4 regions of the Methylobacterium sp. P3_A11 genome follow, and region 3 is predicted to be linked to each of the others. Evidence: predicted binding sites of a transcription regulator. Region 3 holds the regulator's gene; each other region holds the start of a gene.

Region 1 (7,384 bases), on a different contig from region 3:
CCTTCTTGCCCTGGAGCGAGCCCGCGGCCTTGGCCACCAGGGCGACGCCCGCGGCGGCCGTGGTGTTCGAGCCGTTGGAGTCGAGCATGACCGAAACGCGGAACGGGCCGAAGAAGCGCTTCTTGACCGCGGTGAACAGCGCCTCGCCGGCCGCCATGCTGCCGCCGCCGACGAAGATTGCGGTCGACTTCTTCTCGGAGCCGCCGCGGGTGTAGATCGTGCCGTCCACCAGCGCGCCGACATTGTCGGGGTTCACGCCGCCGTAGCCGGTGATGTGGTCGGCGCCGCCGTCGTAGCCGACGACCGTGTCGAACACGTTCGGCACGGCATCGGTGTCGAACAGGAACAGCAGCTTCTTCGTCATCTCGTTTCGGACCTTTCCGTCGCGCCTGCGCGGCGCTGTCGCTGAATCTTGGTTGGGTCGATACGGGGACGCGGCCCCTCTCCTCGCCCTTGCGGGGGAGGAGCCGGAGGTGGGGGTGGTTCAGGATCGAGCGGCGCGGCGCTCGCTGCGCCACCCCACCCCTACCCCTACCCGCATGGGGGAGGGGAACGCCCGCCATAGATCCTGAGGTTAGGCCTCGACCACGTTCTGCGGCTTGCCCGCCACGAACGCCTCGACGTTGTCGACGAGCTGATCGGCCAGGATCTGCATCGCCTCCTTGCTCGCCCAGGCCACGTGCGGCGTGACGATCAGGTTCGGCAGGTCGGCCTCGCACAGGATGTTGCCGTCCTTGGGCGGCTCCTGCACCACCACGTCGAAGCCGGCGCCCGCAATGGTGCCGTCCTTGAGCGCCGCGAGCAGCGCCGCCTCGTCCACGAGCCCGCCCCGCGCCGTGTTGATGAGGATGGCGCTCTTCTTCATCTTCTTGAGTTCGGCGGCGCCGATCATCCCCTTGGTGTCGGGGGTCAGCGGCACGTGCAGCGTGATCACGTCGGACTGCGTCAGGATCGTCTCGAAGTCGACGAGCCCGTCCTGCGGGAAGACGTCGTAGGCGAGAACCTTCATGCCCAGCGCCTCGGCCCGCTTGGCGATGGACTTGCCGAGCGCTCCGTAGCCCACGATGCCGAGGGTCGAACCGGCGATGTCGTAGATCGGATAATCGAAGTAGCAGAACTGCGTCGACTTCGCCCAGTCGCCGCGCCGCACCGAGTTCGCGTAGGGCACGATCGCCCGGCGCAGGGCGAACATCAGCCCGACCACGTGCTCCGGCACGGTGTTGAAGGCGTAGTTGCGGATGTTGACGACCGTGATGCCCTGGGCCTTGGCCTGGGCCTTGTCGACCACGTCCGTGCCGGTGGCGGCGACCGCGATCAGCTTCAGGTCGGGGAGCTGCTTCAGGGTCTCGGCCCGCATCGGGACCTTGTTGATCAGCGCGATCTCCGCCCCCTGGAGGCGGGAGACGGTGTCCTCCGGCGTCCAGGTCGAGTCGTGCTCGACGTATTCGTGCGGGAAGTTGAACGGTCGAACCCTGGCGTCGAGGGATTCACGGTCCAGGAATACGATCTTCTTGGTCATAGGACCCCTCTCGGACGACGGGCAGTTTCCTCGATAGTCTTGTTCTTACTTGCGCGTCGGGGCGGGTCCGGCAACCCGGTCCCGCCCCGATCGCGTGCGCCGATTACGCCTTATGCAGCGGATTCTCGCGCAGGTAGCTGGAAGCGGCCGCGACGCCCGAGCCCGGCGTGACCTTGATGCCGCAATCGATCATGGCCATCTCGGCGCCCGCGATGGCGCCCAGCAGCGACAGTTCGTTCAGATCGCCAAGGTGACCGATGCGGAACACCTTGCCGGCGACTTTCGACAGGCCGGCGCCCAGCGAGAGGTTGTAGCGCTCGTAGGCGTGGGTGATCACCTTGGCGGCGTCGGCGCCCTCCGGCACCACGATCGCCGTGACCGTGTCGGAGTTCCACTTCGGCTCCTTGGCACAGGGCTTGAGGCCCCAGGCCGCCACCGCCTGGCGGGTCGCCTCGGCGAGCACGTGATGGCGGTGGTAGACGTTCTCCAGCCCCTCCTCCTTCACGACCTGCAGAGCCTCGCGCAGGCCGTAGAGCAGCGGAAGGACGGGGGTGTAGGGGAAATAGCCGGTGGCGTTGGCGGCCAGCTGGTCCTTCCAGGCGAAGTAGGCGTGGCCGAGCCGGTCGTTGCGGCCGGTGCCGCCCTCGGCGATCTTGAGTGCCTTCGGGCTGATGCAGATCAGGCCGAGGCCGGCCGGCAGCATGAAGCCCTTCTGCGAGCCCGCGATGGCGCAATCCACCTTCCAGGCGTCCATCTCGAACGGCAGCGAGCCGATCGACGAGATGCCATCCACGAACAGCAGCGCCGGGTGGCCGGCGGCGTCGATCGCCTTGCGCACCGCGCCGATGTCGCTGGTGACGCCCGTGGCGGTCTCGTTGTGGACGACCATGACGGCCTTGATCTTATGGTCCTTGTCGGCGCGCAGGGCCTCCTCGATCTTCTGCGGATCGGCGCCGGTGCCCCACTCCTCCTCCTGGACGACGACGTCGAGGCCGAGGCGCTGAGCCATGTCGACCCAGAGATGGCTGAACTGGCCGTAACGGGAGGTCAGCACCGTGTCGCCGCGGCAGAGGGTGTTGGACAGGGCCGACTCCCAGATGCCGGTCCCCGAGGACGGGAACAGGATCACCGTCCCGTTGGTCGAGCCGAACACCATCTTGGAGTCCTGCAGGAGCGGCTTCACGAGCTCGGGGAAGCTCGGCGACCGGTGATCCTCCGACGGCACGTGCATGGCGCGCAGGACGCGGTCCGGGATGTTCGTGGGGCCGGGAATGAAAAGGTGGTTGCGACCGGGGCGCCGGGTTGCGGCCATGATGTTTCCTCCGAAAAGTTCATTGCGCGCGGGCGTGAACCCGCGCCGGGTTGTTCAAGTGTCCTCGGGAGTCGGTCCGGCGCACCGGAGCCGGCTTGCGCCGCGCCCCCTCGAACGCCTTCCTCTGCCGTAAGTCGGGGGGCGCAGCGGAGCGGCAGGCGGCCTCACGCCGCTCGCGTCGCGGCACGCCCCCGCGCACCGGTCGCCTCCGAAATGCCGTCCCGTCCGACGGCCCCAGGGCCGTCCTCGCCGCCTTCCTGTCAATGTCCGGCCGAACTCGTGTCGAGCCGCCGGTTCCTGGTATTATGAGGCGGTGGAGCCGGAAAGGAAAACCGGAAAAACTTCCGGAACTTGGCAAAAAAATTTTTTGTGCGTCGCAACGAAGCCGATCCTGGGTTGAGAGCCCCTGAGGCGACGGAGGTTCGGCGCGACCGCCGCGCGCACAACCCGCGTCATCAAACTGAGACGTGATCCCGGTCAGGTTTCCGGCACCGTACAGCCGCCGGGAGAGGGTGCCGTGGCCGAGGTTGAGGAGATGCCGGTTCGCGTGCGGACGCTGTTCCTGTCCGACCTGCATCTCGGCACGCGCGGATGCCAAGCGGGCCTGCTGCTGTCGTTCCTGAAGGATTACGACGCCGACACGATCTACCTCGTGGGCGACATCGTGGACGGCTGGCAGTTGCGCTCCGGCTGGTACTGGCCGCAGGAGCACAACGACGTCGTGCAGAAGTTCCTGCGCAAGGTCCGCAAGGGCGCGCGGATCGTCTACCTGCCGGGCAACCACGACGAGTTCCTGCGGGACTACGTCGGCACGAATTTCGGGGGCATCGAGCTGGCCGAGACCGCGATCCACGAGGCCGCGGACGGCAAGCGCTACCTCGTGATCCACGGGGACCAGTTCGACATGGTGGTGCGCCATTCGCCCTGGCTCGCCCATCTCGGGGACGGCGCCTACACCCTGGCGCTGACCCTCAACACCCTGATCAACAAGGTGCGGCGGCGGCTGGGCCTGTCCTACTGGTCGCTGTCGGCCTGGGCGAAGCTGCGGGTGAAGAACGCGGTGAGCTTCATCGGCCGGTTCGAGACGATCCTCGCCGAGGAGGCGCGTCGCCAGGGTGCCGACGGCGTGATCTGCGGCCACATCCACCACGCGGCGGACCGGCCCATCGGCGCATTGCGCTACCTCAACACCGGGGACTGGGTGGAATCCTGCACGGGGCTCGTAGAGCACTACGACGGCCGCATCGAGGTCCTGCACTATCCGAGCCTCCTGCGGGCGCGGACGGCCGAGGCCGTGCCCCAGACTCTGCCGGGCCGGCGCGCCGTGGCTTGAGGACACCGCCGTGAAGCTTCTGATCGCCAGCGACGCGTGGCATCCCCAGGTGAACGGCGTCGTGCGCTCCCTGGAGCAGATGGTCCGCCGCGCCCCGGACCACGGCTTCGAGACGGCGCTGCTCTCGGTGGCGGATTTCCGCTCGCTGCCGCTGCCGGGCTACCCCGAGATCCGCCTCGCTTACGCGGGCCGCGAGCGGGTGGCGGCACGCTGGCGGGCGGAGCGGCCGACCCACGTGCACATCGCCACGGAAGGGCCGGTCGGCCTCGCGGCCCGGCGGCACTGCCTAACCCACGACCTGCCCTTCACCACGAGCTACCACACGCGGTTTCCGGAATACCTAGCCGCCCGTGCGCCGGTGCCGGAGGCGTGGTCCTACGCCTACCTGCGCCGGTTCCACAGTGTCGCCCGGGGCACGATGGTCAGTACCGCCTCGCTCCAGGACGAATTGTCGGCCCGGGGCTTCCCCCGGCTGATGCGCTGGACCCGGGGCGTCGATACCGGGCGCTTCCGCCCCGCCGAACCCAAGGATCCGCCGCCCGCGGACCTCGCCGGCCTGCCCCGGCCGCTTTTCCTCTATGTCGGGCGGCTGGCGGTGGAGAAGAACGTCGCGGCCTTCCTCGGCCTCGACCTGCCGGGGACGAAGGTCGTAGTCGGCGATGGGCCGGACCGGGCGCGGCTCCAGGCCCTGGCGCCCGGGGCGCGCTTCCTGGGCACCCGCACCGGCGCGGACCTCTCGGCGGTCTACGCGGCCTGCGACGCGTTCGTGTTTCCGAGCCTGACCGATACGTTCGGCATCGTGCTCTTGGAGGCCCTGGCCAGCGGCCTGCCGGTGGCGGCCTTCCCGGTACCGGGTCCCAACGACGTCGTCGGCGGGACGGAGGTGGGGATCCTCGATCGGGATCTGCGCGCCGCCGCGCTGGCGGCACTGGGCCTGTCCCGTGCCGCGTGCCGGGCCGAGGCCCTCCGCTGCGGGTGGGAGGTGAGCGCGCGGCAGTTCTTCGTCAACATCATCGAGGCGCATGGCGGCGCGCGGAGTGCCCGGGATGCCGCCTGACGCGTGACGGCGCCCGTCCGGGATGGCAGGAGGCGCCATGCCCTTCGCCAAGCCTCTCGCCAAACCCCTGGCCACGCCCCTCGCGAAACGTCCGGCCGCCCGGCCACCCTTCGATCCAGCCCGCGCCGCCACCTACCCGACGGCGATCGGCTGCGACGAGGTCGGGCGCGGCGCGCTCTGCGGCCCGGTGGTGGTGGCCGCGGTCTGGTTCGACCCGGCCGCGTTCCCGGCCGACCTGCTCGCCGCCCTCGACGACAGCAAGCGCGTTCCCCAGGCGGTGCGGCAACGGCTGGCGCCCCTGATCCAGGCCCATGCCCGGGTCGCGGTGGCGGCGGGCTCCCGGGCGCTGATCGACCGGATCAACATCCGCGCCGCGACCCTCGACGCCATGGCGCGGGCGGTCGCCAGGCTCGGCCTCGCCGCACCCGTGCTGGTGGACGGGCGCGACGCCCTACCCGGCCTTCCAGGCCGCGCCGTGATCGGCGGCGACCGGTTGGTGCCCCAGATCGCCGCCGCCTCGATCGTCGCCAAAGTGTTCCGCGACGGGCTGATGCGGCGCCTCGCCCGGCGCCATCCTGGCTACGGCTGGGAGCGCAATGTCGGCTACGGCACGGCCGTTCACCGCGCCGGCCTCGCACAGCTCGGCCGCAGCCCGCATCACCGTCTCAGCTTCACCCGCGGCTTCGACTGAGCCGGACCGGATCGATCACGCGGCCCGGACGCCTTCCAGGAAGCGATCGACCTCGACGGCGAGTTGCTCCGACTGCCGCGTGAGCGCGGTGGCGGCTGCGAGCACGTGATCGGCCGCGCGCCCCGTCTGGTCGGCCGCCTGCGCCACACCGGCGATGTTGCCGGTCACCTCCTGCGTCCCCGCATTGGCCTGGGTGACGTTGCGGACGATCTCCTGGGTGGCCGCCCCCTGCTGCTCCACCGCCGCCGCGATCGCGGCGGCCACGGTGCTGATCGCGCCGATCCGGCCGGTGATCGTGCCGATCGCCTCCACCGCCTGACCGGTCACGGTCCGGATCTCGCCGATCTGGAGGCCGATCTCCTCGGTGGCGCGGCCTGTCTGCGCGGCGAGTTCCTTCACCTCCGTGGCGACCACCGCGAAGCCGCGCCCCGCCTCGCCGGCGCGCGCCGCCTCGATCGTCGCATTGAGCGCCAGCAGGTTCGTCTGAGCGGCGACGCCGGCAATCAGCGCGACCACCGCGTCGACCCGGGTGACCGCCGTGTTGAGCGCGGCCACCAAGCCGGCCGTCTGGTCGGCCTCGCCGACCGCAGCCCGCGCAAGCTCGGAGGAGCCCTGGACCTGTCGCCCGATCTCCTGAACGGAGTTGCCGAATTCCTCCATCGCGGCCGCCACGGTCCGGACGCCCGCGGATGCTTCCTCGGCGGCGGCGGCCACGGTATCGGACTGGCTGGCGGTCTGCTGGGCGGTCGTGGTCATCTGCCAGGCCGTGGTCTGCAACTCGGCGGCAGCGGAGACCTCGCCGACGATGCCGGCCACCGCCGCCTCGAAGCCCTGCGCCATCGTGAGCGTCATGCTCCGACGCTGTACCTCCGCGATGCGCGCGGCCTCGGCCGCTTCAGCCTCGAGGGTGCGGGTGCGGATGAGGTTGTCCCTGAAGACCTGCACGGCGGCCGCCATCGCGCCGATCTCGTCCCGCCGCTGCCGGGCCGGGATCGCCACCGCGACGTCACCGGCGGCGAGCACCCTCATCGCCTGAATCATGGACCGGAGGGGCCGCAGCACGCCACGGAAGACCACGACGGTCCCGAGGCCGGCGAGCAGCAGCGAGGCGGCCAGGAACAGGCTCGTATCGCGCAGGCTCGCCCGCGCCTGTGCGGCCAGCGTTTGCGCGCGCTCGACCATCGCGTTCAGGGCTGCATCGGCCAGATCGGCGATCGTGTTGACCTCCCGCGTATTGCGGTTGCGCAGATCCTCGATCGCGATTCCGGGCGGCTTGCCCTGGCTCAGCGCCGCCCGCAAGGCTTGCCGACGCGCCGCGACCTCGCCCTCGAAGTTGTTGGCACGGGCCGTTCGAAAGGCGGTCTGGATCGCCTCCGGCACCGCGTCGTCCACGTGGTCGACGAGGATCGCCCAGTCCGCCGCGACCCGGCCGCGTTCCTCGGCCTCGGCGAGGCGCTCCGCCTCCGACCAGC
Region 2 (7,384 bases), on a different contig from region 3:
GGTTGCGCATCTCCACCGGCAGGCCGCCGACGCGGGCGGCATCGCCCAGGGGCCAGCCGCAGACGGCGCGGACGTGCTGGGCGAATTGCGAGGTCAGCGCCCCCTCGCTGGTCCAGTGGCCGGAATTGTGCACCCGGGGTGCGATCTCGTTGACGACGAGCCGCTCCGCCCCGTCCTCCCGCACCAGGAACATCTCCACGGCGAGGACGCCGACATAGTCCAGGGCGTCGGCGATGCGCCGGGCGATGTCGAGGGCCGCGCGGCCGGTCTCAGGGGCGAGGCCGGGGGCCGGCACCCGGGTCAGCGCCAGGATGTGGTCGCGGTGCTCGTTCTCGCACAGGTCGAAGGCCGCGAAGCTGCCGTCGCGGGCGCGGGCGCCCACCACCGAGACCTCGCGCTCGAACGGCACGAAGCCCTCCAGGATCAGCGGCGCGCCGCCGAACTCGGCGAACAGCGCGTTGCGGTCACCCTCGGCCCGCTCGCGCAGGATGCGCTGACCCTTGCCGTCATAGCCGAAGCGCCGGGTCTTGAGCACCGCCGGCAGGCCGATCACCTCGATCGCCCGGTCGAGGTCGTCGGGCGCGTCCACCGCCCGGAACGGCGCGGTCGGGATGCCGAGGCCGTTGACGAATTCCTTCTCGGTGAGGCGATCCTGCGTGGTGGACAGCGCCCGCGCGTTGGGGTGCAGGGGGGCGTGCCGCGCCAGGATGTCGGCGGTGGCGTGCGGGATGTTCTCGAACTCGTAGGTCACGACGTCGACGCTGCGGGCGAAGGCCGCGAGCGCCTCGGGATCGTCGTAGGCCGCGCAGGTGGTCCGTGCGGCCACGTCGAAGGCGGGGCTGTCCGCGTCGGGGGCGTAGACGTGCACCTTGAGGCCGTAATCGGCCGCAGCGAGCGCGATCATGCGCCCGAGTTGCCCGCCGCCGACGATGCCGAGGGTGGAGCCGGGGCCGAGGATCCTGTCCGTCACGCGTTCTCTTCCGTCACCGGCCGTTCGGCCACCGAGGCGGTCTGGGCCGCGCGCCACGCCTCCAGGCGCTCCGCCAGTCCCGCGTCTGACAGCGCCAGGACCGAGACGGCGAGCAGGGCGGCGTTGATGGCCCCGGCCCGGCCGATCGCCAGGGTCCCCACCGGGATTCCGGCCGGCATCTGGACGATGGAGAGCAGGCTGTCCTGGCCGGACAGGGCCTTCGACTCCACCGGCACGCCGAAGACCGGCAGACGGGTCATCGCAGCCGCCATGCCGGGCAGGTGCGCGGCACCGCCCGCACCCGCGATCACGACCTTGAGACCGGCCGCGACCGCGCCCTTGGCGAAGGCCACGAGCCGGTCGGGGGTGCGGTGGGCCGACACGATCCGCGCATCGTAGGGCACGCCGAGGGCGTCGAGCGTCTCGGCGGCATGCCGCATGGTCGCCCAGTCGGACTGGCTTCCCATGATGATCGCGACCGGAGGCGACACCATCGTTGATCCCGGCAAAAGAGGGCGCTTACAGGCGGCGCGGGTCCGCGGCAAGGCGGACACCGGAAGCGTCCACCGGCATCAGGCGATGATGTCCGGCGTGACCATGTCCTCGACGTGGCGGATCCGATCCCGCAGGGTCAGCTTGCGCTTCTTCAGCCGCTGGATCTGGAGCTGGTCCCCGGCGACGCTGCGCTCCAGCGCCTCGATGGCGCTGTCGAGGTCCCGGTGCTCCTCCCGCAGGCGGGCCAGCTCGCCGAGGAGGTCCGACTGCGCGCTCTCACTCGACTCTTCCGCCATCGTCACCTGCGGATCCGAAGACCGTTCATCGCCCGGGACGTTCATGGCCCGCGCATTCATCGTCCAAGAGCATGCGGCACGGCCCCGCCCCGGACAAGCCGGCGCGGTAAGCATTCGTCAGACTTAGCAGCAGAAAACGCTTCGACAGGTCCGGCATCCTGTGCCAATCTCGACGTGTCGAAACGATGACAGGAGATTCGGCTCATGTCGCTGCAGACGCATCTGAACCAGCTCGCCCGGAAGCACGAAGCCCTCGAGCGTGAGATTCACGAAGCGATCCACAGGCCTTCGGCGAACGACCTCCATATCGCCGAGCTGAAGCGACGGAAACTCCTCCTCAAGGACGAGATCAACAGGCTCCAGGCCGGCAACGACACGCTGCACTGAGCCGCGGATCCGTCAGCCACGTTAGCAGACCCACTCTGACAGCCGCCGCAACGGGAGCCCCCGATGCGGCGGTTTTTCCATGGTCCGCACCTTATCCAGCCCGTCTCATTCCAAGTCCCGCGACTTTCCATGCTCCACGCGTCGCCGGTTCGTAGCCGGGCCGCGTGGGGCTCCGCCGCCGGACCGGACGGCGCAGGCGCGGGCGTCGCGGGCTGGACCCCGGCCAGCCCTCGCCCCGGCGCGAGAATGGGCTAATCTGCTCCGACCGCCGGAGAGCGGCCCGTGAGGAAACGCCGAGCCGATGACGACCGCCAGCCTTCCAGGCCGCTATCCCGAGACCTACGAATCGGCCCTTCGCGATCCGGAGGCGTTCTGGCTCGCTGCCGCCCGAGCCCTGGACTGGACGCGGGCGCCCGCCCAGGCCTTCGCGCCGGAATCCGGCCCCTACGGCCGCTGGTTCCCGGACGGGTCCCTCAACGCCTGCCACAACGCCGTCGACCGCCACGCCGCGGGGGCACGGGCGGAGCAGGTGGCGATCCACTACGATTCGCCCGTCACCGGGACCAAGCGCAGCATCACCTACCGGGCGCTGCGCGACGAGGTGGCGGTGCTGGCCAGCGTGCTCGCCGGGCTCGGCGTCGGCAAGGGCGACCGGGTGATCCTCTACATGCCGATGGTGCCCGAGGCGCTGTTCGGCATGCTGGCCTGCGCCCGGCTCGGCGCGGTCCATTCGGTCGTGTTCGGCGGCTTCGCGGCCAACGAGCTCGCGGTGCGGATCGAGGACGCGGCGCCGAAGGTGGTGCTCGCCGCCTCCTGCGGCATCGAGCCGAACCGGGTGGTCGCCTACAAGCCGCTGCTCGATGCGGCCATCGCCGCCTCCCGCCACAAGCCCGAGGCCTGCCTGATCCTGCAGCGCCCGCAGGCCGCCGCGACCCTCCTGCCGGAGCGGGACCACGACTGGGCGGAGAGTGTCGCGGCCGCCAGGGCGGCGGGCGCCGAGGCGGCGTGCGTGCCGGTCGCCGCCACCGACCCGCTCTACATCCTCTACACCTCGGGCACGACGGGGAAGCCGAAGGGCGTGGTCCGCGACACCGGCGGCTACCTCGTCGCCCTCGCGTGGTCGATGCCGAACCTCTACGGCGTCCAGCCCGGCGAGACCTATTTCTGCGCCTCCGACATCGGCTGGGTGGTCGGCCACTCCTACATCGTCTACGCGCCGCTGCTCCACGGCTGCACGACGGTGCTGTACGAGGGCAAGCCGGTGGGCACACCCGATGCCGGCGCCTTCTGGCGGGTCGTCGCCGAGTACGGGGTGGCGTGCCTGTTCACCGCGCCGACGGCCCTGCGGGCGATCAAGAAGGAGGATTCCGCCGGCGCCCGGATCGCCGACTACGACCTCTCCGCCTTCCGCAGCCTGTTCCTGGCCGGCGAACGCGCCGACCCCGACTCGGTCGCCTGGGCCGAGCGCGTGCTGGACAGGCCGGTGATCGACCATTGGTGGCAGACCGAGACCGGCTGGCCCATCGCCGGAAATCCGATGGGTCTCGGCCTCCTGCCGGTGAAGCACGGCAGCACCTGCGTGCCGATGCCGGGCTACCGGGTCGAGGTGCTGGACGAGGGCGGCAAGCCCGTCCCGGCCGGCACGATGGGCACCATCGCGATCCGGCTGCCCCTGCCGCCCGGCTGCCTGCCGACCCTCTGGGGGTCGGACGACCGCATGCGGTCGAGCTATCTCGCCACCTTCCCGGGTTACTACGACACCTCGGATGCCGGGGTGATCGATCAGGACGGCTACATCACGGTGCTCGGGCGGACCGACGACATCATCAACGTGGCGGGCCACAGGCTGTCCACCGGCGGCATGGAGGCGGTGCTGGCGGGCCACCCGGATGTCGCCGAATGCGCGGTCATCGGCATCCGCGACGCGCTCAAGGGCGAGGTGCCCTGCGGCTTCGTGGTGCTCAAGGCCGGCGTCGACCGGCCCACCGAGGCGATCGAGCGGGAACTCGTCGCCAAGGTGCGCGACGAGATCGGCCCGGTGGCGGCCTTCAAGCTCGCCCTCACCGTGCCGCGGCTGCCCAAGACCCGCTCGGGCAAGATCCTGCGGGCCACGATGAAGCGCATCGCCGACCACGAGCCCTGGACGATGCCGGCGACGATCGACGATTCTACGGCCCTGGACGAGATCGGCGAGAGCCTGAAGGGCCGGGGGATCGGCGCCGGCTGATCGTCGGATCCGCGTCCGGGCCGCGGCGTCATCGCCGGGACCGGGCGCAGCGATCCGAACGAAGGCGGCCGGTCTTCGGAAGGAGGCCCTCCGCACCGCTCGGCGCGCGCAAGCTGTCGAATCCGGCTCCGGCACGATGGCCGGGTCCGTCGGCCACCCGATCGCCTCCAGCCGGCGCATCCAGGCCGATCCCGGGCACCGCGCGCCCTCGCGGCGCGCCGGCATCCGTGGGACGGACATGCGCCCGCAGGCCCGTGCCTGCGGGCGAAGCGGCGTCATCCCGTGACGCCGCGCTTTCCGACGTCGCACGGCCCCGGGTCGGGTCGCTGCGCCGGCGATGACGGCAGTGGCGGCGATCCGGCGACGCCCCGATCCGCCTGCCCTGGCGACGCCCTTCGAAACACGTCCGTCCAGGCCGGATCGCAGGGCCGTGATACCCGTCGGCGCGCCCTGCATCTTGCGCCGACCTTGCGCGTCTCCATCTATAGACCATCCAACCGGATGGCCAAGAGCAGGTATCACGATGACCGACGCCAGTCGCGACCTCCGTCCGAAGGTGCCGGACAGCGAGAAGATCACGGTCAATCTCGGCTTCGTCGATCTCGGGCGCGTCGATCTGATGGTCCGCGACGGTTTTTACGCCAACAGGGCCGACTTCATCCGCACGGCCGTGCGCAACCAGCTCGACCGCCAGGAGGAGGCGCTCCGGCAATCGGTGGCGCGGCGCCAGCTCCGGCTGGGGGTCCTGCACGTCTCCCGCGCGGAGCTGGAGGCGGCCCGGGATGCCGGCTCGCCCCTGCACATCCAGGTCCTGGGCCTCGCCACGATCGCCATCGACGTCACGCCCGAACTGGCCCGGGCCGCCATCGCCTCCGTGGAGGTACTGGGTGCCCTCCAGGCGAGCCCCGCCGTCAAGGCGGCCCTCGCCGACCGCACCGTCTGACCGTTCGCGCCGCTTGCGCGAACACGCCGTCCGAACGACGCCGCACAAGGATCACCCCATGTTCCGCTTCCCCAAGTTCGACCCGTCGAAGCTCGACCCTGCGGCGTTCGGCATGCCGAACTTCGATCCCCGTACCTTCGCCCCTCCTGCCTTCGACGCCGCGGCGGCAGCGACCGCGGCGGGGGCCGGGGCCGGCGACCGTGCCGCCCGGATGCAGGACGCGATGGCGCGGTTCCGCCGAGCCCAGGAAGCCGCCTTCGCGCAATGGACCGAGGCCCGGCGCAGCATGGCCGACCGGCCGGACGCCGTGAGTCCCGACGGGCCGACCCTCGACATGGAGGCACCGACGGTCGCCGGGGGAGCCTGGACGGCGCCGGACCAGGGCGGCGGCGCGGAGCCGGCGGCAGGCCCGGACCTGTCGGCGCTGATGCAGGCGCTGCGCGCGCGCATGCCGAATCCCGTCCCGGCGGGTCGGGGCAGCGCCGTGGAGATCCCGCACGGGGCGCGGTTCGAGGATCGTGTCTTCGCGGAGGCTGCCGGGAGCCGGCGCTACAAGGTCTACGTCCCGAGCGGCTATCGGGGTCAGGCCCTGCCCGTCATCGTGATGCTGCACGGCTGCACCCAGAACCCCGACGACTTCGCCGCCGGCACGCGGATGAACGCCCTGGCCGAGGCGCAGACCTTCCTGGTCGTCTACCCGGAACAGCCCCCGTCGGCCAATCCGCAGCGCTGCTGGAACTGGTATGCGGCCGGGGATCAAGTCCGCGAGGGCGGCGAGCCGGCGCTGATCGCCGGCATCGCCCGGTCGGTGGTCGCGGAGTTCTCTGCCGATCCCAGCCGGGTCTACGCGGCCGGGCTCTCGGCCGGCGGCGCCGCGGCGGCGATCCTGGCCGCGACCCATCCGGACCTGTTCGCCGCCGTCGGGATCCATTCCGGGCTGGCCTGCGGGGCGGCCCGGGACATGCCCGGCGCCTTCGCGGCGATGAAGGGCCAGGGCCTCGCGCCGGGGCGTAACCGGACGGCCGTCCCGACCATCGTGTTCCACGGCGACGGTGACCGCACCGTCCATCCCGTCAACGGCGATCGGGTGGCCGCGCAGGCCGCCGCCCAGGCGCGGCTCGTCGAGACGGTCAGCCGGGGCACGAGCCAGGACGGCATGGCCTATACCCGGACCATCCGCAGCGACGCGTCCGGACGGGCTCTGCTGGAGCAGTGGGTCCTGCACGGAGCCGGGCATGCATGGTCGGGGGGGAGCCCGGCAGGATCCTACACCGAGCCGCGCGGCCCGGATGCCAGCCGCGAGATGGTCCGGTTCTTCCTGGCGCAGGCCCTCGATCCGGACAGCCGCGCCTGAGCACTGCAACCGACGGCGCGGCCGGGTCGCCGCGCCGTCACCCGGACGATCCGGGGCAGGGTGTCAATCCGCGTCGGGACCGTCGGAATCGTCGTCCAGGTCGGCCGGCGCCGACCGGTCCAGGGTCGGGGCGTAGGTCCCCTGGGGCTGGTCCGTCGAGACCGATGCCGGCACGCTCTGGGCGCTCGGGTCGGTGGGGATCAGGGTCGCGGTGGCTGCCACGAGACCGGCCATCGACCGGACGTTCCGGGGCTGGCTCGGGTCGCGGGAGATCAGTGTGGCTTCCCGCTGCAGGCGGAGATTGCAGGCCTGCGACGGCAGACCGCCCTCCGGCGTGCAGGCATCGTGGCGGGCGCAGGCCGCGTCGAGGGCATCGATCGGCGGCAGGGGCGCATTGTTACCCGGGCCGCAATAATTGCCGTGCACGAGCATCTTGGGTCCGCCAAGGGCGGCCGGCTGGGCGTAGGACGGCCCCGCGACGGCGGCGCAGCCGGCCGTGAGGAGGAGCGAGGCGGCAAGTTTCGTGAGCATGTTTCAGAACCCCGGGCGATCTCGCCCCCTCAGGCGGCTCGCGTCGTGGCGAGAGCGCGAAGAACGGCCGGTCGCCTAAGCAGGTTCCCGCACGGCCCGCCGCAGGGCTGCTCTGACGCACCGCACTGGCCGCCGCGCCCATCCTGCGCCAGAGTGGCGGCTCCATCCGGAGTTGCCGATG
Region 3 (7,384 bases):
TACGCCCGGGTGCCGTCCGGCGTCGGGGTCCTGACCGCCGGGATCATCCTGGCGATCATGATCGTGCCGTTCATCGCCTCGATCGCCCGGGACATGCTCGACCAGATCCCCACCGTCCTGCGCGAGAGCGCCTACGGGATCGGCTGCACCACCTGGGAGGTGGTGCGCCACGTTCTGGTTCCGCAGGCGGCCGTCTCGATCATCGGAGCGATCATGCTCGGCCTCGGCCGGGCGCTCGGCGAGACGATGGCGGTGACCTTCGTGATCGGCAACGCCAACCGGCTCTCCGCGTCGATCTTCGATCCGAGTTCGACCATCGCGTCGCGCATCGCCAACGAGTTCAACGAGGCGGACGGCCTTCAGCTCAACGCGCTGATGGCCCTGGGCTGCATCCTGTTCGTGATCACCTTCGTCGTGCTCATCATCGCACGGCTGCTGACCCGCCGCGTCAAGGCCGCCTGAGGAATTCGCGCGATGGACGCCACCAACACGATCGCCGCGACCGCCCAGCGCCGTCCCGGCCGGGTCCGCCGGGGGCGCCGCCTCGCCGACCGGACGCTGCGCATCGCCTGCACCGCCGCGACCCTGGTGGGCGCCCTGGTCCTGGGCTCGATCCTGGTGATGCTGATCGTCCAGGGCGTGCGCGGCTTCACGCCGACCCTGTTCACCAGCCCCACCCCGGGTCCCGGCTCCGAGGGTGGCGGCATCGCCAACGCCATCCTCGGGAGCCTCGTGCTGACCGGGATCGGCATCCTGATCGCCACCCCGGTGGGCGTCATGGCGGGGACCTTCCTGGCCGAGTACGGACGCGGCTCGAAGCTCGCGGCGCTGATCCGCTTCCTCAACGACATCCTGCTCTCGGCGCCGTCGATCCTGATCGGCCTGTTCGTCTACACGCTGATGGTGCGGCCGATGGGGACCTATTCGGGCTGGGCCGGCGGCGTGGCCCTCGCCATCATCGCCGTCCCGGTGATCGTGCGCACCACCGAGGACATGCTGCGCCTTGTCCCCGGCACCCTGCGGGAGGCGGGCGCGGCCCTCGGCGCACCACCCTCGACGGTGATCGTCAGCGTGACCTGGCGGGCGGCGTCCGCCGGCATCGTCACCGGGATCATCCTGGCGCTGGCGCGCATCGCCGGCGAGACCGCGCCGCTCCTGTTCACCGCCCTCAACAACAATTCCTGGTTCTCCGCCAACCTGATGGGCGGCGTCGCGAACCTGCCGGTGATGATCTACCAGTTCGCCCTCTCGCCCTACCCGAACTGGCAGGGCCTCGCCTGGGCGGGCGCGCTCCTCATCACCGCGACGATCCTGGCGCTGTCGATCATCGCGCGCCTCGTGATCAAGCCGCAGCCCACGCGCTGAGACCCCCTTCGAGGACACGACGATGAACGCCGCCTCCGCGATCCCCACGGTCGATCTGAACCGCAATCGCGCCGAAGAGGGCGGGCCTGTACGGATCGCCGTCAAGGGCCTGAACTTCTACTACGGGAGCTTCCACGGACTGAAGGACGTCAACATCAACTTCCACGACCGGCAGGTCACGGCGCTGATCGGGCCGTCCGGCTGCGGCAAGTCCACCCTTCTGCGCTGCTTCAACCGGATCTACAGCCTCTACCCGGAGCAGCGGGCCGAGGGCGAGATTCTGCTGGACGGCGAGAACATCCTCAGCCCCTCCGTCGATTTGAACGAGTTGCGCTCGCGCATCGGCATGGTGTTCCAGAAGCCGACGCCGTTCCCGATGTCGATCTACGACAACGTCGCCTTCGGCTTGCGCCTCTACGAGAAGCTGCCGAAATCCGAGCTGGACGGCCGGATCGAGGAATCCCTGCGCAAGGCCGCCCTGTGGGACGAGGTGAAGGACAAGCTGAAGCAGCAGGGCACCGGCCTGTCGGGCGGACAGCAGCAGCGCCTGTGCATCGCCCGCACGGTGGCGCAGCGCCCGGAGGTGATCCTGTTCGACGAGCCGACCTCGGCCCTCGACCCGATCTCCACCGGCCGCATCGAGGAGTTGATCGAGCAGCTGCGCGACGAGTTCACCATCGTGATCGTCACCCACAACATGCAGCAGGCGGCGCGCATCTCGCAGTTCACCGCCTTCATGTATCTGGGCCAGCTGGTCGAGTTCGGCCCGACCAACCGGATGTTCATGAACCCGACGGAGCGGCGCACGCAGGACTACATCACCGGCCGCTTCGGCTAGCCTGCCCGAACCCTCCGGCCCCGGGCACCGCCGCTCCACCTCCGGGGTCTGCCGGCGGATCGCCGTCCGCCCCCCGGAGCGCCGCCCCCGGGACACCATCGAAGGATCCACCATGCCCGGCCATATCGTCACCTCCTACGATACCGACTTGGAGAACCTGCGTCGCTCGATCTCGGAGATGGGCGGCGTGGCCGAGAAGATGACCGCGGAGGCGACCGACGCCCTCGTGCGCCGGGACGACACCCTCGCGCAGGCGGTGATCCTGGCCGACAAGCGCCTCGACGCCCTCCAGCGGGACATCGAGGAACGCGCGGTGCTGCTCATCGCCCGGCGCCAGCCCCTGGCGATCGACCTGCGCGAGACCATCTCGGCGATCCGCGTCTCCGGCGATCTCGAGCGGATCGGCGACCTCGCCAAGAACGTCGCCAAGCGGGTGGTGGCGATCTCCGATCAGGCGCCGGCACAGAAGATCGTTCTGGGCGTGCGCCACATGAGCGACCTCGCCGAGGGTCAGCTCAAGGACGTCCTCGACGCCTATGCGAGCCGGGACATCGAGGCAGCGCACGACGTCTGGGAGCGCGACGGCGAGATCGACGCCCTGTACAATTCCCTGTTCCGCGAACTCCTGACCTACATGATGGAAGATCCGCGCAACATCWCGTRCTGCACGCATCTCCTGTTCTGCGCCAAGAACGTCGAGCGCATCGGCGATCACACCACCAACATCGCCGAGACGATCCATTACCTCGCCACGGGCGAGACCCTGGCGGGCGACAGGCCGAAGAACGATGCCTCGAACTACGTGACGGTGGACGGTGTCCAGGCTCCGTGAGCACCCGGAATCGGGCCGTACGCCGCGGCTGGGGGCGCCGTCTCCTGTGGGGTGCCGCCAGAGAGGCCGTGCGTACGGATTGAGGCGGAGCGGTGCCTCCTGCACCATCCGCGGGGCCGCTGGTAGAACGGGTCATCAAACGTGAGCATGCAAGTCCTGATCGTCGAGGACGAGGAGGCGCTGACCACGCTGCTGCGCTACAATCTCGAGGCGGAAGGCTTCCTGGTTGACACGGCTGCCCGCGGCGACGACGCCGAATTGCTGCTGGCGGAGCGGATCCCGGACCTCGTCCTGCTCGACTGGATGCTGCCGGGCCTCTCAGGGATCGAGCTGTGCCGCCGGATCCGGGCGCGCCGGGAGACCGAGCGCCTGCCGGTGATCATGCTCACCGCCCGCGGCGAGGAGGGTGACCGGATCCGGGGGCTCGGCACGGGGGCCGACGACTATATCGTCAAGCCGTTCTCGGTACCGGAACTGCTCGCCCGGATCCGTGCGCTTCTGCGCCGGGCCAAGCCCGCCCACGTTTCGGACCGTCTGGCGGCGGGCGACCTGGAGCTCGACCGCACCGGCCACCGCGTCCGCCGCGGCGGCGAGGAGTTGCATCTCGGTCCGACCGAGTTCCGGCTGCTGGAATTCCTGATGCTGGCGCCGGGCCGGGTCTTCTCCCGGGAGCAGCTGCTCGACGGGGTCTGGGGTCACGACGTCTACATCGACGAGCGGACCGTAGACGTGCATGTCGGGCGCCTGCGCAAGGCCCTGAACGGGCCGCGCCAAGCGGACCCGATCCGGACGGTGCGCGGCTCCGGCTACGCCTTCGACGAGACCTTCTCCCTCGAAGCCTGAGGCGGCCCCACGGGCTGTCCGGATAGGACATCGCTCCGGCCGTTCCGTCATCACGAGCGCAGCGAAGTGACCCAGGGCATCGGGACGCCTGTGAGCGTGGCGCTGCTGGGTTGCTTCGCTCCGCTCGCAAAGACGGCGGGACGGGCGCGCGGATCTTCGAGCGGGCTAGGCCCCTCAAAGCCTCAGCGGGCCAGCGCCGCGCTCCGGCCCGACGCGGCCGGCACCGCCTCCAGCGCCGCGAGGACCGTGCCCTCGGTCAGGATCTGCGGCAGCACCTGGGGCTCCCCGGTGCCGCTGTAGAGCAGGTAGAGCGGCACGCCGCTGCGCCCGTGCTTCTCCAGGAGGCGGGTGATCTCGGGGTTCTGATTGGTCCAGTCGCCCTTCATGTAGGTCACACCGCGCTCGGCCATCGCGGAGCGTACGGCCTTGGTGTTGAGCGAGGTCGCCTCGTTCACCGCGCAGGTGATGCACCAGGCGGCGGTCATGTCCACGAAGACCGGGCGGTGCGCATCGATCAGGGCGGCGAGGCGTGCCTGGGTGAACGGCTCGACCCCGTCGGCGGCCTGCGCCGACGGCGCGATGCGGTCCCGCGGCAGGGTCACCGCGAGGGCGGCCCCGGCGAGCAGCGCGAGGGCCGCGGCGGACTGCGCGATCCGGCCGGCCGTGGGCGCGCCGGCACGTCCGTGCTCCCAGGCCCAGGCCGCGAAGCCGATCAGCACGAGGCCGATCAGTGCCGCCAGCAGACCCTGGGGATCGACCTGCTGTGCCAGCACCCAGATCAGCCACGCCACCGTTGCGTAGACCGGGAAGGCCAGGATCTCCTTGAGGGTCTCCATCCAGGCCCCCGGCCGCGGCAGCGCCCGCAGGGCCGGCGGCCAGAGCGTCAGCACCAGGAACGGCAGGGCGAGGCCGAGGCCGAGGCTCGCGAACACGGCGAGCGCCACCCCTGCGCTCTGGGTCAGCGCGAAGCCCACCGCGGAACCCATGAACGGTGCCGTGCAGGGCGTCGCCACGAGGGTCGCGAGGACGCCGGCGAAGAACGAGCCGCTCAGGCCGGCCCTTCGGGCGAGGCCGTCACCGATCCCGGCGAGGCCGCCGCCGACATGGACGACGCCCGACAGGCTCAGGCCCATCGCGAACAGCAGGTAGGCGAGGCCCGCGACCACGGCGGGCGATTGCAGCTGGAAACCCCAGCCGATGGCCGCGCCGCCGCCCTTCAGGGCGATCAGCAAGGCGGCGAGGGCCAGGAAACTGCCCACCACGCCCGCCGTGTAGGCGAAGCCGTGCAGGCGCAGCCGCGACCGGCTCTCGCCGGCATGCCGGACGAGGCTCAGCACCTTGATCGACAGCACCGGGAACACGCAGGGCATCAGGTTGAGGATCAGGCCGCCGAGGAAGGCGAAGGCGGCAGCCGTCGCAATCGTCAGGGCGTCGAGATCGGGACCGATCGCCGTTGTGGCCGCCGCCGGTGTGGTCGCCGCCGAGGCCGCCGGGGCCGCGGCGGCCTGGAGCACCGGCTCGTCGCCATACGCGAAGGCCAGGCGTCGCGTTCCGGAATCACCCAGCTCGTCGAGGGTCAGGACGCCGGGGAGCGTGCCGGGCGCCGGATCGGCCGGAGTGCTGCGGGCGAGGGTGAGGTGCAGGCCGGATTCGTCGACGGACATCACCTGCGCGGCGGCGTTGTCGATCGCCGTCTCGGCATAGGGAAAGTACGCGGCGTTCCGGATGGAATCCGGCCTGAGGCCGGTCGCGGCGAAATCGAGCCGGAGGGTGTCACCCTGGCTCGACACGCGGAGCGGCCAGAGTGCCGGCTTGGGCAGGGCGGCCCGGGCACGGTCGAACAGCGCCGCATTGGCCGGGTCCGGGTCGGCCTTGCCCACCGGCAGGGTGAGGGCCAGATCGGCCGAACCGGGGACACATTCGGTCTCGCAGACGAGGTAGGTGAGCTTCGCCCGGATCTGCACCGGATCCGCCGGGTCGAGGCTCGGCGGCGGCGTGACCGGAACGAGGAGCGTCACCTCGCCCTCGTAGCCGTAGTTCATCAGCGTCGCGATCGGGATGCGCTCCGGGGCGGGCCACCGGATCGCCCCGGGGTTGAAGCCCGCTGGCAGCGTCCAGGTGACCTCCGGCGGCAGGCCGGAATCACCCGGGTTCCGCCAGTAGACGTGCCAGCCGGGCTTGATCTGCATCCGCACCGCCAGCGTGAAAGGCTGCGCGCCGGCGACCGCGGCGGGCTCGGCCACGAGGCTCGACCGGACGAGGTCGGGGGGCGTGCGGAATCCCTGCGGGAGACCTTGGGCGGCAGCGGCCGAGAGGCCCGCGGTGCAGGCCAGGATCAGGATGGCGAGGCGGCGGATCATGCTGTCCCTTCGCGCGCAGGGCGGTCGCGGTTTCACGCGGGGCGTGTCCGGCCCAGGGCGGGCATTTTCACGATGCCGGGTCTTACCACGACCTGCGACCGGGGTCCTGCGCCGGTGCGTCACCCTTCCAGCGGCGCCGTAGCGCGCTCCAGCCAGTCGCGCGTATCTGCGTCCAACCCGTGTGCCAGGGTGTCGCGCACCCGGGCGTGGTAGGCGTCGATCCAGGCGCGCTCCTCGGGGTCGAGCAGGTCCGTCCAGATCAGCCGCCGGTCGTACGGGGCGAGCGTCAGCGTCTCGAAGCCGAGCATCGGACGCTCGCCGCCGGCGATGGTGCGGGGCTCGACCAGCACGAGGTTCTCGATCCGGATACCGTAGGCGCCGCGGGCGTAGTAGCCGGGCTCGTTGGACAGGATCATGCCGGGTTCCAGCGCCACCGTGCCGGTCTTGGCGATCCGCTGCGGCCCCTCGTGCACCGACAGGAAGGCGCCGACGCCGTGTCCGGTGCCGTGATCGAAGTCGAGGCCCGCCCGCCAGAGCGGTGCCCGGGCGAAGGCGTCGATCTGGGCACCGGTCGTGCCCACCGGAAACACGGCCCGGGCGATGGCGACGTGGCCCTGCAGGACCCGGGTGTAGCGGTCGCGCATCTCCGCGCTCGGAGCGCCCACCGCGACCGTGCGGGTGATGTCGGTGGTGCCGTCCGGATATTGCGCCCCGGAATCGATCAGGAACAGCTCGCCGGCCCGGACCGTGCGGTCGGTGGCGCGACTCACCCGGTAATGGACGATCGCGCCGTTCGGCCCGGATCCCGAGATCGTCGGGAACGAGACCTCCCGCAGGTCGCCCCCCGCGGCGCGGAAATCCTCCAGCGCCTCGACGGCGACGATTTCGGTGAGGCCGCCGGCGGCGGCCGCGCCGTCGAGCCACGCCAGGAAGCGCACGACGCTCGCCCCGTCGCGGATATGGGCGGCGCGGGCACCAGCGATCTCGGCGGCATTCTTGACCGCCTTCATCCCGGTGATCGGATCCTTGCCGATGTCGGCGGTTCCGCCGGCGGCCTCGATCTTCTCTTTCAGGGCCACGGCGCCGGTCGCCGCATCGAGGCGGACCCGCACGCCAGCCAGGGATCCCAGCCCATCGTCCAGATCC
Region 4 (7,384 bases), on a different contig from region 3:
AGCGCGCTTCTGGGCGCGGCGCTGCCGGCCTCCGCGGCCGAGTGGGCGGTCGATCCGGCCAAGAGCGCCATCCGGTTCTCCGGCGTGCAGGTCGGCGTCCCGTTCACCGGGCGGTTCGAGCGGTTCAAGGCCAGTGTGGATTTCGATCCCGCCAAACCCGAGGCGGGCCACGCCCTCGTGCTGGTCGACCTCGCCAGCGCGCGGACGGGGGACGTCCAGCGCGACGAGGCCCTGCCGCAGAAGGACTGGTTCGACGTCAAGGCGGCGCGCGAGGCGCGCTTCGAGGCGACCCGCTTCGTCGACAAGGGGCAGGGCGACTACACGGCGATCGGGACGCTGACGATCCGCGGCACGAGGCTGCCGGTGACGCTGCCGTTCCACCTGACCCTCGACGGCGGCACGGCGCATGCTACCGGGCGGGTCGGCCTCGTCCGCACCGAGTTCGGCGTCGGGCAGGGGGCGTGGGCCTCGGGCCAGTGGGTGGCGCTCGATGTCGGCGTCGAGGTCGACCTCGTCGCGGCGGCGCGGCCGGCGGCCGGCCACTGATACCGGTTCCGGACGAGTCCTTCGACCGGCGTCACCCGCTCCGTCATCGCGAGCGCAGCGAAGCGACCCAGGGCAGCGCGCCCTCCGTAAGTGTGGCGCTACTGGATTGCTTCGCTGCGCTCGCAACGACGGCGGCCCGGTCCCGGCCCGCTACCCCGGCCGGTCCTCCGACCCGGTTCCCAGCGCCCGCTGGACCATGACGCTGTCCGACCAGTGGCCGTACTTGAAGCCCACCGCCCGCAGGTAGCCGACCCGCTCGAACCCGCAGGCCTCGTGGAGACGCAGCGAGGCCGCGTTCTCGGCGTCGATGTAGCCGATCATCTGGCGGTAGCCGCCCGCCGCGCAGGCCTCGATCAGGGCCGGCAGCAGCCGCCGGCCGATCCCGGCATGGAGGTGGTCGGGATGCACGTAGATCGAGTGCTTGAGGGTGTAGCGGTAGGCCGGGCGCTTCCGGAACGGCACCGCGTAGGCATAGCCCGCCACCGCGCCGTCCCGGTCGGCCACGAGGTGCGGCAGGCGCTTCTTGCGCATGGTCTTGCGCCGCCGCTTCAGGTCGTCGGGGAGCAGCCGGTCCTCCTCGGCGACGCTGACATCGGTCACGCCCTTGCCGATATGGTGCTCATAGATCGCCACCATCGCCTCGACATCGGCGTCCGAGGAGGCGCGGATCACGATGTCGGGGCAGGAACGGGTCGCGAGGGGCTCGATCGTCTCGACCTCGATCTCCATCAGGCCCCCTCCCGCGCCACGTAGGTGTGGAAGCGGATCCGCCCGTCCGGATCGACCTCGCGGTAGACGCCCTGGATCTCGGCCTCGAAGCCCGGGAACAGGTTGGCCGAGGCCTCGAACATCTTGAAATAGTCGAGCATGGGCTTCGCCCGGTCGTCTAGGCGCTCGCCCGGCAGCACCGTGCCGATGCCCGGCGGATAGACCAGCATCAGCGTGGTGGCGATGCGCCCCTCGGCCTCGGCGATCGGCACGTAGTCGACCTTGTTGCGGGTCAGCAGCTGGGCGGCGCGCTTGGGCGGCATCACCATCTCGGGCAGGTGTTCCGGCGCGAACTGGCGCCGCTGCAGCGCCGAGGTGCCGGCCTCCCGGTGGAAGGCGTGAAGTTCGCCGCAGAGGTCGCGCAGGCGCACGCCCCGGTAGCGGTTCGGCCGGCGGTTGACGAATTCCGGCATGGCCTCCTCCAGCGGGACGTTGTCGTCGTGGAGCCGCTTGAAGGCGACGAGGCCCGAGATCAGCGTGCCGGCCTTGGAGGATTCGACCCCCGGGGTCAGCAGGAAGAGCAGCGAGTTGAGGTCGTTCTTCTCGGCGACGATCCGGTTCTCACGCAGGTATTGCGCCACGATCGGCGCCGGCACGCCGTGCTGGGCGTAGGCTCCCGTGTGCCGGTCGAAGCCGGGGGTCAGCACGGTGAGCTTGTTCGGGTCGGTGATGGCGTAGCCCGGCGCCACGTGGGTGAAGCCGTGCCAGCGGGCGCCCGGCTTCAGCTCCCAGTGGCGCGGCGTGGCGGCCAGTTCGTCGGTGGGCACGCTCTCCCAGGGCACCTCGGCGCCGTCGGCGTTCACCGTCACGTCCGGCACGAAGGGGTCGAAGAACCAGCGCCGGGCCGGATCGCCCTCGCGCTCCTCGAATTCCCGCCGGATCGCCCGGACCTTCTTGCGCCACTCGATCCCGAGCCGGATCGTGTCGTCCCACAGGATCATGCCCGAGCGCCCCTTCATCATCTGGGCGCCGACATCGAGGGAGGCGAAGAGCGGGTAGAACGGCGAGGTCGAGGCGTGGACGAGGAAGCTCTCATTGAGGCGCTTGTGCTCGACCCGCCGGGTCTGGCCGCGGATATGCCCGTCCCGGGTGTGGATCTGTGAGGCCTGGGAGAAGCTCGCGAGCTGCTTGTGGGTCGATTGCGTGGCGACGATGCCGGGCGAGGTCTCGTCGAGGCCGGTGAGCCCCATGGCGAAGCGCCGCGCGTAGAGCGGGTGGAACTTCATGAAGCCCGCCCAGGCCTCGTCGAACAGGATGTAGTCGCAGAGGTGGCCGATCTTCTCCAGGATCGTCTGGGCGTCGTAGATCGTGCCGTCGTAGGTGCATTGCTCGATCACCGCGACCCGGAACGGCCGCTCCCGTCGCCACGCCTCCGGATCGGTCACCAGCGGGTTCCGGCGGATTTTTTCCCGGATCCGGGCCTCATCCAGGGCCTCGTGGTACATCGGCCCGATCAGCCCGTAGGCGTTGCGGTCGGTCTCCAGGAAGATCGGGATGCCGCCGCCCAGGAACAGGGCGCCGTGATGGGCCGCCTTGTGGTTGTTGCGGTCGAACAGGACGAGGTCGTCCTCGGCCACCAGGGAGGACAGGACGATCTTGTTGGAGGCGGAGGTGCCGTTGAGGACGAAGTAGGTCTTCTCCGCCCCGAAGATCTTGGCGGCCTCCTTCTGGGCCTTCAGCGCCGGACCCTCGTGGGTCAGCAGGTCGCCGAGGTCGAGGACCGAGTTGTCGAGGTCGTCGCGGAAGATCGCCTCGCCCAGATGCTCGACGAAGATCCGTCCGATGGGGGATCGGTTATAAAAGATCCCGCCGTTGTGGCCCGGGCAGGTCCAGAGCTGGTTGCCCTTCTCGGCGTAGTCGACGAGCGCGCCGAAGAACGGTGTCTTGAGGGTCTCGGCGTACTGCGTGACCCGGCTGACGAGGCCGCGGGCGATGAATTCCGGCGTCTCCTCGGCGAGGAAGATGTAGCCGTCGATGAAGTCGAGGAGCTCGACCGGGATGTCCTCCAGCCGCTTGCGGCGGACCATGATGACGATCGGCATCTCCAGGCCGCGCCGGCGCATCATGTCGATGAGGGCTGCGGCCTTGCCGTCGAGGCCGCGCTTGCCCCAGTCGACGACGAGGCAGCCGACCGCCGCGTCGGTCTGGACCGCGATGGCCGCGTCCTCGACGCGCCGGGCGCGCACCACCTCGAAGCCGCGCTGCTCCACGGCTGCCACGATCTGGTTGACGCGCGCGCCCTCGAGATCGTCTGGGTCGAAGGCCGGGGCGCACATCAGGACCGTGAAGCGACGGTGAAAGTCCATGGAGCCCTCTCTGGCCTCGGATGCAGCGGGTGGCTTTCCGGCCCGTCTGCGACGATTGCATGACACGGCGCGCGGCGAGCGGTCTCGGTCCGGACGAAACACCGTGATCCGGGCGGGAGCGCGGGAGCGCGGCGTCCCACGCTCACGATTTCCGGTTGAACGCTCCGGTCGATCCAGCCCTCTCGGTCATCGCGAGCGTAGCGAAGCGACCCAGGGCAGCGCGACCTCGGTCAGCGTGGCGCGACACTGGATTGCTTCGCTCCGCTCGCAACGACGGAGGCACCGAAGCGATCGACCTGACACGGTTTCACACCTCAGGGTGCGTGGCGGGGCTGGAGGCCCGCCGCGGGCAACGCGCGACCGGCCTCACACCCCGCGCCGCTGCTCCCAGACGGCCGGGTTGACCAGCCCGCCCGGCCGCCGGCCGGCGAGGACATCGACCACGCGGGTCGCGGCGGTCTCGGCGGTGCGGATCAGGGCCGCCCCGGTGGAGCCGCCGACATGGGGCGTCAGGATCGCCCGGGGCTGGCGGGCGAGGGGGTGATCGACCGGCAGCGGCTCCTGGGCGAAGACGTCGAGCCCGGCGCCCGCGATCGTGCCGGCTTCCAGCGCCTCCACCAGGGCCGCCTCGTCGATCAGGCCGCCGCGGCTGGTGTTGATCAGGAAGGCCTCCCGCTTCATCCGCGTGAGCTGGTCCCGGCCGATCAGGCCACGGGTGGCCGGGGTCAGCGGCACATGCAGGGAGACGATGTCGGCTTCGCCCAGGAGCGCGTCGACCGAGGCGGCCCGCAGGGCGCCGACATTGGCGAAGTCCGCGTCGGGCCGGCTCGGCCCGTAGGCCAGCACCCGCAGGCCCAGGGCGGCGCCGAGCCGGGCGGTCGCCTGCCCGATCGCCCCGAAGCCGACGAGGCCCAGCGTCAGGCCGGCGAGCTCGACCAAGCGGGCGGTGAACTTGAAGCTGTCGTCGCCGGCCCGGACCGAGCGGTCGGCCTCCGGCAGGGCCTTGGCCAGGGCGAAGATCAGCGCCAGCGTCTGCTCGGCCACCGAGACGGCGTTGGCGCCGGGCGTGTTGACCACCACGATCCCGGCCTCGGTCGCCTCGGCGGTGGCGACGTGGTCTGTGCCCGTGCCGTGCACGCCGATCACCCGCAGGGCCGGCGCCGCCGCGATGGCGCGGGCCGGGAAGCCGGTGTTGCGGGTGATGACGGCGACGCAGTCGGCGACCTCGCGCGCCAGCGTCTCGGGATCGGTCCCGCTCGCCGGGCGCGGCTCCAGCCCGGCTGCGCGCAACCTTTCGAGGCCCGCCGCGTGGATCGGCTGGACGATGAGGCACGGACCGGTGATCACGGCGGAAGCTGCCTCTGCAAACGGAAAGGGGTGGCGGAGAAACGTGCGCCCGGCTCGTCTAAGGCGGGGCGTGCAGCCCTGGCAACAGGCGGCTTCGAGGTCCGCATCCTCAACGGCGCGGTCGTGACGACCGGGCGGCGCCTCGTCGACCGCGCGAACAGACAGGCTCTGCCGGAGTGGGCGCACCGCGACCTCCGCCTGCGCCATACAGGTCCCGCCGCCAGCGCGTCCCGGAGCCTCGGGGATCGTGAGGCACCGTGACCTGCCGCCAGCTCCGGATGCTTCGACAACCCCGCGCGCCCTCCGCTCGGACGGGACGATGTTTCACGGGAAACATCGCCTTAACCATGAGCGGAACGCGGACCACTACGTTCCCGCCGCGGGCTTCGGAGGCTCGGCAGCCCGACGGATGGCGATCCAATCGCGCGACCGGGTCCGGGATCGGCCCTCTGTTGCAGCGGCGCCGTCGCCGCGCGCCGCGCCGCGGGTTACCACCGGCCTGACATGACGACATCGAGCTGGCGCACCCTCCGAAACGTGCAGGCCCAGGCGCGGCTGGAGCGCGCCCTGCCGCCGGTCTTCCCGACGCCCGTCCTCCGCCACGCCCTGGCCCGCCCCCTGATCCCGCCGACGCCGCGACTCGCCGTCGAGAGCTACTGGCGCAGCCACATCCTCCGCGCCGACCGGCTGGCCCGCGCCCTGGCGGCCCGCTCGGGGACCCCGGAGGGCTGGACCTGGCAGCTCGGCGCGGAGGGGCGCGCCGGAAGCTTCCGGATGCCGCCCGCGCCCTATCGTGATCCGGCCTTCGCCCGGGGGCGGGGGACCTGTTGCATCTGCGGCCAGCCGGTCTACCGGTTCGGCTGGCACCGGGATCTCTGGGAGCGGGGCGTGCCCAACGCCAGGGCCGGCTGGCACGCCGCCTGTGTCGCCGCCTGGAAGTTCTGGATCGCCCCGCACGCCCAGGTCCGGGCGCTGAAGCTCCGCCAGCGGCATCGCTGCGCCACCTCCGGCAAGCGCCTGATGCGGACGGCCGAGGTCGACCATGCCCTGCCGCTCTACCGGGTCTGGCGGGAGCATCGCGAGGCGCCCTGGCCGGACCTGCTCGGCTACTGGGGCGCGCCGAACCTCCAGGTGGTCAACCGCGCCGTCCATGTCGACAAGTGCCGCGACGAGGCGGCCGAGCGCTCCCGGACCCACCAGCTCGCCCGCTTCCGCGTGGTCGAGGACGAGTCCGGGTTCAGCGTGGTCGAGGAGGCGTGAGCCGCCGGCTCAGCCGCCCAGCGCCCCGAGCGCCCGCGACAGGTCGGCGAGCAGGTCGGCCTCGGCCTCCAGTCCCACCGACAGGCGCAGCAGCCCGTCGGTGATGCCCGCGATCGCCCGTGCCTCCGGATCCATCGCGGCGTGCGTCATGGTCGGCGGATGGGCCACCAGGCTCTCGACGCCTCCCAGCGACTCGGCCAGCGTGAACACCCGCAGGGCTTCCACGAAGGTCTTCACCGCCGCCCGCCCGCCGGCCAGCTCGAAGCTCAGCATGGCGCCGAATCCCGCCTGCTGGGACTGGGCCAGGGCGTGTCCCGGATGCGTGGTCAGGCCCGGATAGTGCACGCGGGCCACGGCCGGATGCGCATCCAGGAAGGCGGCCAGGGCGGCGGCGTTGCGCTGCTGCTGCTCCACCCGCACGAACAGGGTGCGCAGGCCCCGGAGCGTCAGGTAGGCATCGAGGGGCGAGCCGGTGACGCCGATCGTGTTCGCCCAGGCGGCGAGGTCCTCCCCCACGGCCGCGTCGGCGGCGATCACGGCCCCGCCGATCACGTCGGAATGGCCGTTGAGGAACTTGGTGGTGGAGTGGACGACGAGATCGGCCCCGAGGGTGATCGGCCGCTGGAGGGCGGGCGACAGGAAGGTGTTGTCGACCACGGCCAGCGCCCCCGCGGCCTTCGCATCCGCGGTGATCCGTCGGACGTCCACCACGCGCATCAGCGGATTGCTCGGCGTCTCGATCAGCACGACCTTCGGCCCCTCGGCCAGCGCCGCCGCCAGGGCGTCCGGGTCCGTCTGATCGACGAAGGCCACGCGGTAATGGCCGCGGGCGCTGCGGAAGCTCAGCAGACGGTGGGTCCCGCCGTAGCAATCGTGCGGGGCGACCAGGAGGTCGCCCGGCCGCAGGCTCGAGAGGGCGAGGTCGATGGCCGCCATGCCGCTCGCCACCATGACGGCCCGGGCGCCGCCCTCGAGCTTGGCGATCGTGTCGGCCAGGGCGTCGCGCGTCGGGTTGCCGAGGCGGGAATAGTCGTAGGGGCCGGCCTGCTCGAAGGCCGGAAATTTGAAGGTCGTGGACAGGTGGATCGGCGCGATGACCGCCCCGAAGGCGGAGTCCTGGGCCACGCCGTTGGCCGCCGCCACGGTGCGGGCCGCAA

Evidence for each region. Region 3 encodes PhoB, which activates phosphate uptake and scavenging genes when phosphate is short. Its sites were predicted from a motif close to TGTCATNNANCTGTCAT; they were not measured.
Region 1: AC1DXK_RS03005 (UDP-2,3-diacylglucosamine diphosphatase) is a predicted target of PhoB. The motif match lies at 3,282-3,298, and genes of this name have one in related genera.
Region 2: AC1DXK_RS15005 (YdcH family protein) is a predicted target of PhoB. The motif match lies at 1,936-1,952, and genes of this name have one in related genera.
Region 4: AC1DXK_RS24180 (Orn/Lys/Arg family decarboxylase) is a predicted target of PhoB. The motif match lies at 3,669-3,685, and genes of this name have one in related genera.

The regions. Positions count from the first base shown of each region.
Region 1 covers NZ_JBFUGA010000005.1:66,836-74,219, forward strand. The annotation lists gene AC1DXK_RS02990 (NADP-dependent methylenetetrahydromethanopterin/methylenetetrahydrofolate dehydrogenase) at 1-364, opposite strand, end outside; gene AC1DXK_RS02995 (D-2-hydroxyacid dehydrogenase) at 575-1,519, opposite strand; gene AC1DXK_RS03000 (aminotransferase class V-fold PLP-dependent enzyme) at 1,623-2,831, opposite strand; gene AC1DXK_RS03005 (UDP-2,3-diacylglucosamine diphosphatase) at 3,349-4,164, shown strand; gene AC1DXK_RS03010 (glycosyltransferase family 4 protein) at 4,175-5,221, shown strand; gene AC1DXK_RS03015 (ribonuclease HII) at 5,259-5,912, shown strand; gene AC1DXK_RS03020 (methyl-accepting chemotaxis protein) at 5,928-7,384, opposite strand, start outside.
Region 2 covers NZ_JBFUGA010000043.1:27,165-34,548, reverse strand. The annotation lists gene AC1DXK_RS15020 (5-(carboxyamino)imidazole ribonucleotide synthase) at 1-970, opposite strand, end outside; gene purE (5-(carboxyamino)imidazole ribonucleotide mutase) at 967-1,464, opposite strand; gene AC1DXK_RS15010 (YdcH family protein) at 1,543-1,761, opposite strand; gene AC1DXK_RS15005 (YdcH family protein) at 1,966-2,148, shown strand; gene AC1DXK_RS15000 (propionyl-CoA synthetase) at 2,450-4,375, shown strand; gene AC1DXK_RS14995 (CopG family transcriptional regulator) at 4,899-5,318, shown strand; gene AC1DXK_RS14990 (extracellular catalytic domain type 1 short-chain-length polyhydroxyalkanoate depolymerase) at 5,530-6,672, shown strand; gene AC1DXK_RS14985 (hypothetical protein) at 6,736-7,203, opposite strand; gene AC1DXK_RS14980 (NADH:flavin oxidoreductase/NADH oxidase) at 7,382-7,384, shown strand, end outside.
Region 3 covers NZ_JBFUGA010000010.1:66,372-73,755, reverse strand. The annotation lists gene pstC (phosphate ABC transporter permease subunit PstC) at 1-462, shown strand, start outside; gene pstA (phosphate ABC transporter permease PstA) at 475-1,365, shown strand; gene pstB (phosphate ABC transporter ATP-binding protein PstB) at 1,388-2,203, shown strand; gene phoU (phosphate signaling complex protein PhoU) at 2,316-3,035, shown strand; gene phoB (phosphate regulon transcriptional regulator PhoB) at 3,183-3,878, shown strand; gene AC1DXK_RS05375 (protein-disulfide reductase DsbD family protein) at 4,061-6,238, opposite strand; gene AC1DXK_RS05370 (aminopeptidase P family protein) at 6,358-7,384, opposite strand, start outside.
Region 4 covers NZ_JBFUGA010000097.1:9,332-16,715, forward strand. The annotation lists gene AC1DXK_RS24170 (YceI family protein) at 1-546, shown strand, start outside; gene AC1DXK_RS24175 (GNAT family N-acetyltransferase) at 697-1,275, opposite strand; gene AC1DXK_RS24180 (Orn/Lys/Arg family decarboxylase) at 1,275-3,620, opposite strand; gene AC1DXK_RS24185 (hydroxyacid dehydrogenase) at 3,987-4,967, opposite strand; gene AC1DXK_RS24190 (hypothetical protein) at 5,472-6,227, shown strand; gene metB (cystathionine gamma-synthase) at 6,237-7,384, opposite strand, start outside.